Regions from separate parts of the Thermoclostridium stercorarium subsp. stercorarium DSM 8532 genome, predicted to be linked through region 2. Evidence: predicted binding sites of a transcription regulator. Region 2 holds the regulator's gene; the other holds the start of a gene.
The links. Region 2 encodes LexA, which represses DNA repair genes until DNA is damaged. Its sites were predicted from a motif close to CNAACANNTGTTNG; they were not measured.

Region 1: uvrA (excinuclease ABC subunit UvrA) is a predicted target of LexA. The motif match lies at 1,745-1,758, and genes of this name have one in related genera.

The regions. Positions count from the first base shown of each region.
Region 1 is NC_020134.1:309,764-313,192, reverse strand. It holds gene uvrA (excinuclease ABC subunit UvrA) at 1-1,575, opposite strand, end outside; gene CST_RS01320 (glycerate kinase family protein) at 1,847-2,983, opposite strand; gene rpsI (30S ribosomal protein S9) at 3,422-3,429, opposite strand, start outside.
Region 2 is NC_020134.1:1,706,131-1,709,559, reverse strand. It holds gene CST_RS07465 (DivIVA domain-containing protein) at 1-419, shown strand, start outside; gene CST_RS07460 (DUF503 domain-containing protein) at 497-811, shown strand; gene lexA (transcriptional repressor LexA) at 919-1,554, opposite strand; gene yneA (cell division suppressor protein YneA) at 1,737-2,015, shown strand; gene CST_RS07445 (mannose-1-phosphate guanylyltransferase) at 2,427-3,429, shown strand, end outside.

The DNA of each region.
Region 1 (3,429 bases), 1.4 Mb from region 2:
ATTGTCTCTCTGATGAAGGCCTATGCTTGGCTCGTCCAGCACATACAGCACGCCCGTCAACCCTGAGCCTATCTGTGTAGCCAGGCGGATGCGCTGGGCCTCTCCTCCCGACAACGTCCCCGCGGACCGGGCCAGCGTAAGATAGTCCAAGCCCACATTAACAAGAAAACTCAGCCTTGCTTTAATTTCTTTCAATATCGGAGCGGCAATAAGTTTTTCTTTCTCGGTGAGATCTAAGGATGAGAAAAAATCAATGCATTCTTTTACCGACATTTTGGTTATTTCTGCAATGTTTTTTCCTCCAACGGTAACCGCCAGGCTTTCCTTTTTCAGCCTGTCCCCGTTACATACATGACATGGGATCTCCGCCATGTATTCTTCATAATACTCCTTTGCCGCGTCGGAATCGGTTTCCATGTAGCGTCTTTCCATGCTCGTTATCACGCCTTCAAACGGCGCATAAAAGGTTTGGCTCCCGTTTTCGCTTTCCCTGGTAACTTCTATCTTTTCATTTCCGGTACCATATAATATGATATCCAGTATCTTTTTAGGCAGTCTTCCTACAGGTGTGTTAATATCAAAACCGTAATGTTTGGCCAGCGCTACAAGATATGCATAAGCGTAACTTTCCCTGTTGCTGAAATTCCATCCTCCGGCGTCTATCGCGCCTTCTGCCAGTGATTTTGAGTAGTCGGAAATCACACGGTCAGGATCAATTTTTTTAAAAACCCCCAGCCCGCTGCATGCCGGGCATGCCCCGAAAGGACTGTTGAATGAAAACATTTGCGGCGTAAGTTCTTCAACACTGATCCCACAATCGGGACATGCAAAATTCTGACTGTATAATATCTCTTCTCCGCCTATTACATCCACCAAAAGCAAACCGTCAGACAACCGCAGAACCGTTTCAATTGAATCGGTAAGCCTTTTTTGGATTCCAGGCTTTACTACCAGTCTGTCCACAACAATTTCAATGGAATGCTTTTTATTTTTGTCAAGTTTTATGTCTTCATGTACATCCACTATTTCCCCGTCGATGCGCAGCCGCACGAAACCGTTTCGCTTTGTATCGGCAATCAATTTGCCGTATTCGCCCTTTCTTCCCCTTACCACCGGCGCAAGAAGCTGTATTCTTGTTCCTTCCTCCATGGCCATTATACTGTCCACCATCTGATCCACCGTTTGCTGGGTTATTTCTCTTCCGCATTCTGGGCAGTGGGGAACACCGATCCTGGCATAAAGAAGCCTTAAATAATCATATATTTCGGTTACCGTTCCCACCGTTGAACGTGGATTGCGGCTTGTGGTCTTCTGATCTATTGAAATTGCAGGAGACAACCCGGTTATATATTCTACATCCGGTTTTTCCATAAGCCCTAAAAACTGGCGGGCATATGAGGACAGTGATTCCACATACCTTCTCTGCCCTTCGGCGTAGATAGTGTCAAAAGCCAGCGAAGATTTACCCGACCCGCTCAGGCCGGTAATTACAACCATCTTGTTACGGGGTATCTCCACGTCAATGTTTTTTAAATTATTTTCCCGTGCGCCCTTTACATAAATACAGTTCTTCATTTCCCTTCGCTCCATATTAACAAAAAAAGATTTGAGTCTTCATTACTGCTAAATTGCGTTCACAAACCTAAAAAACTCGTAACCCCTTTTTTAATATATTTTACCAATTTTCAAACGCAATAACCTTCTTGAAATCCTTCATAATTATATCAAACTATATATAAACATGCAAACATTTGTTCGGAAATATAAGACAAAGATGAAAAGAAGCTGAAGGGAAGGCGGGCGCAATAAACATCGCATGACGGGCATTTAACAAATCCAGATTACATCAAGTTGCCGCATTCAGACTTATAAGTCTCATTATTGTTTCCATTGTCAGAGCAAGATCTTTTTCACTTCTATGCCTTGCCATTTCAAACGGTATCGCCATTCTGTTAATGCTGACAATCGCAGATACCCCAAGTTTATAAATTTCTTCAATATCATCACCGATATCCCCGGCAACCGCCACAACCGGAACACCGTGTTTCTTCGCTCTCGCGGCGACTCCGTATACTACCTTTCCCCTGAGGCTTTGTCCGTCGATTTTCCCTTCGCCGGTAAAAACCAAATCTGCCCGGTCAAGAAGCCGGTCAAACTCCACTGTATCAAGGACCACATCTATACCTTGTTTAAGCCCGGCATTAAGAAATACCGCAACTCCCGCACCCATACCACCGGCAGCACCTGCGCCGGGGATATCCGCTATGTCCTTTCCGAACTGTGATCTTATAACATCGGCAAAATGCCTCAGATTTCTGTCGAGCAACTCCGCCGTCTCCTCATCGGCCCCTTTTTGAGGGCCGAAAACTTTCGCCGCTCCGTTTTCGCCGCACAAAGGATTATTCACATCACACATCGCCGTTACCGTTAAACCCGAAAGATTCTGCATTTCAGAAATATCAATTCTTTCAATCCTTGAAAGCGTTCCGCCTACAGGGACAAATTCTTTTCCAACATCATCATAGAACTTTACACCCAGTGCCGCGGCCAATCCCGCACCTCCGTCGTTCGTACAGCTTCCGCCAAGGCCTATTATTATATTCCTGCACCCGTTCAGAACAGCATGCCTGATAAGCTCACCAACACCATATGTGGTGGTGGCCAGAGGATTTTTTCTGTTTTCCACAAGGGGCAGTCCCGCAGCGGCAGCCATTTCTATAACCGCCGTTTTCCCGTCTGGCAAAATCCCGTAAAATGAATCAATCGTTTCAAAATACGGGCCGCTGACTTTTACACGGACCTTTGTACCGCCAACCGCCTTTAAAAATGAATCCACCGTTCCTTCCCCGCCGTCTGCCACCGGAATTTTTATCACTTCGGCTAAGGGGAAAAATTTTTTTATCTTTTCCTCCATAATATCGCATACCTTTATCGAGCTCATTGTGCCTTTAAATGAGTCAGGGGCAAGAATAACCTTTTTCATCTCGGTATACCTCAAACTTCAATTTTAATTTATAACCATAAATATTTTATCATACCGCGGTAAGTCCGGTAACATTGCCGAATTTTCGTGTATATTGCTTCGGGAATTCAGCGTCACGGCCATTTGGGCGATTTTCATGATTCATTATACAAAAGCGCTTCCATTCCCTGTCAATGTAAAGATCAATTATACCAAAATGTGGCTGCTTTTCATGTTCAGTACAAATTCGCACCGGAATTCACATTATGCCGGCGGTTATTTCTGGTTTCCCACCGAAAATTAAAACCGCCGGCGATAAACAGCCGGCGGTTTAACCATAATAAAAACGAGTAATTAAAAAAGCACATACAAAAACCGCCAAAGGCCACTCTCCTTTGGCGGTTAACAAAATACATCCTGCAAACCCTACAAACTCCGTTGTAATAAAAACATGCAAAATTATCTCT
Region 2 (3,429 bases):
ATATAGTGTTCCGCAGATCGGTAGTCAGAGGTGTGGATGAGAATCAGGTATATGAAGTAATCCAGAAAATCATTGAGGATTATTCGGATTACATACGTGAACTGATGAAAGCAAAGGAACAGGTTATGGAGCTGAAGGACAGGCTTGCTCATTATGAAAAAATGGAGGATACCCTTAAGAAAAGTCTGATACTTGCTCAGCAGTCCAGCAGCGAGATTATCAGCAATGCGGAGAAGAAAGCCGAGAATATAATAGCCGAAGCTCAGAATAAAGCGAAAGAGATTATTGATGAGGCGAACCGCGAAGTGGTTAAAATTCAGTTTGAAGCCGAGAGGCTCAAAAAGGACATGGCGGTATATAAAAGCAAAGCTTTAAGCCTTTTACAATCCCAGATGAAATTACTGAATGAAATGGAATAATTTTTAACTTGAATATAACGATGCATAGGTCCGGCTTATGCATCTAAATTTATGCCTGAAAAATCCGGCTGAAGTCGTTGTTTTGCGGGACGGAGGAAGGAAGAATGGTTGTCGGCGCGCTGAATTTGACATTATATATAGGCGGAATGAAAAGTTTAAAGGATAAGCGGAGTGTGGTGAAAAGCCTGCTTACAAAAGTGCGATCAAAACTTAACGTATCAGCAGCCGAGACAGGAAGGCAGGATGAATGGAACAGATGTGAACTGGGGTTTTGCTGTGTTACCAATGAAGCGTCTCATGCTGAAAGCATTTTGCAGTCGGTAATCAATTTTATTGACAGTGACGGAAGAGTTGAAATAATTGATTCATATTCAGAAACAATTCATATATGACAGTCTTTTGACAATAATCTTTATAGATTAAGCCGTACCACTTCTTCAGAAGTTTTTCCCTAAAAAGATTATAGTTAACGGACAAAAAAATAAGAGCCAAGGAGGCTCTAAAATTTTCGGAAAAGTGCTATGACTTTACCCAAAATGGTAACGTTATCTTTAACAATTATAGGTTCGTAATTTTCATTTTCAGGTTGCAGACGGATATAATCCTTCTCCCTGTAAAAAGTTTTTACCGTTGTTTCGTCTTCTATTAACGCTACCACTATATCCCCGTTTTCTGCCGTATTTTGCTGTTTTACAATAACCAAATCCCCGTCCAGAATGCCTTTGTTAACCATACTGTCGCCTTTTACCCTGAGAATGAATGTAGGACCGTTTTCCAGGTATTCAACGGGCACAGGGAAGGTATCTTCTATGTTTTCAACCGCGAGTATCGGCTGGCCGGCTGCAACCCTGCCTATGATCGGAACATTTTCAATTTCATGATCTGAAATATACCCTTCCAGTTCCTGCTTTTTACTGTCTATTACTTTCAAAGCCCTTGTTTTGGAAGGATCTTTCACAATCAATCCCTGTTCTTCAAGAGCCTGCAGGTATGAATGCACGGTTGAGGTGGATTTGAACCCTACGGCCTTGCAAATTTCGCGAACCGAAGGAGGATATCCTTTTTCCTTAACCTGCTTGTTGACAAATTCCAAAATTTGTTGCTGCTTGTCCAGACTTTTCTGCTTCATCTCCATACCCCGTCTTGTTTTGTTATCCTAATTATACCATACTTTTAAAAATTGTCAAACAAATGTTCGAAAATTATTGACAAATGAACAAATGTTCGATAAAATGCTTGTGTAGAACAAACGTTCTCTTATAATAATACAGAATCCGCCGCGGTTTTTGGTTATTTGTTTCAGAGGAGGTTGTATTCATGAGAATATATGGCCTCAGAAATGAAAAAGGATTTTTTATTATTATGTTTTTAATATTCATAATTGCGGTGTTTATTATTGATTCGGTCAAATCGTCCGGTGAGAACGTAAACAGGGAATATAAAGTTATTACCGTCAGACAGGGTGATACCCTTTGGGACATTGCGGACAAATATAGGGGTAAAACAGAAATCCGGAAATACATATACCGGATAAAAAAACTGAATGGGCTTGATGATTCAACGATCTATGCGGGCCAGAAACTGTACCTTCCCTGAAAAAATGTCCTAAATATTCTTCATGACTTTATTTCGCAAAATTTTTTTGCCTTTTCGGTGAAATGCCTAAACTATTCTTAAAAGTTCCGGAGAAATTATCAGCTTTTTCATATCATGACACTGATGTTTCGTGCGCTTTATCAGACAGTTTTTAATAGCCTTTTGTTTTTCACGTCTTGGCGATAACGCCGGTACCCTGCTTTGTTTTTACATTTCCTGAGTAAAAACTGAAACAGGATGATAGTGGTCTTTAAACTGGTCGAATAATGTAATTTTTTTATGTTTTTGCTTTTTTTCGTGCACCTTATCCATTAAATTTACATAATATATAACAACAAAGGAATCATTGCCTTAGGGTGGTTGATGAAGCCACTTTTCAGGCTTTGGTAACATGTAAAGGGGTGCGGATAAATGGAGAAATTTGCCATACTTATGGCCGGTGGATCGGGCACAAGGCTGTGGCCCCTTTCAAAGGAAGCAAGCCCAAAACAGTTCATACCCGTTGAAGGCGAAAACCCTATGCTGGTACAGACCGTCATAAGGCTTAGCGGGGTTGTAGAACCCGAACGGTGCTTTATCATAACTAACCTTCGCTTGACTGATATTACCAAAAACACAGTCAGGAAATATATTCCTGAAGAAAATATACTGACCGAACCCGAAAGAAAAAATACTGCCGCATGCATTGCGTATGCAACACTGGTGCTTAAGAAAAGATACGGAGAAGGAGTACTGTGCTTTGTACCCGCCGACGGATACGTAAGGGACAAGGACAGTTACGCGGAGGCGGTGAAACAGGCTTTTAATACCGCTGAAAAAAACGATGCGATTGTCATTATCGGTGTTAAGCCTTCCTATCCTGCGGACGGATATGGCTATATCCATGCCGGACCTGAAACTGATACAGGTTCGGGAATATCGAAAGTACTTGATTTTATTGAAAAGCCTTCTTTGGAACGGGCAAAGCAACTTATTCTTTCGGACGATTATCTTTGGAACTGCGGGATAGTGGTGGGTACAACAGGGGCAATTTTACGCAACATACAGAAATACTTGCCTGAGCATTACAACAAACTTTCGGAGGCTTTGGAAGAGGAAGAAAAAGGAGTTTCCGAAGCTGTTGAAAAGGCTTATGGAGAGCTTCAGAGTATTTCCTTTGACAACGGCGTTCTTGAAAAATGCGCAGAATCGCTATATGTCGTGAGAGCATATTTTGACTGGGATGATATTGGAAGCATAGATGCTCTTGCGAAAACCATTGAGGCCGATCCTGACGGAAACAGGGTTCAGGGAAGGCATATCGGGATAAATACCACAAATTCCATTATATTTGGAAAGGATATCGCCATATGCACGATAGATCTGGACAACATGATTGTGGCTGGTACAAAGGATGAGGTACTGGTTTGCCCCA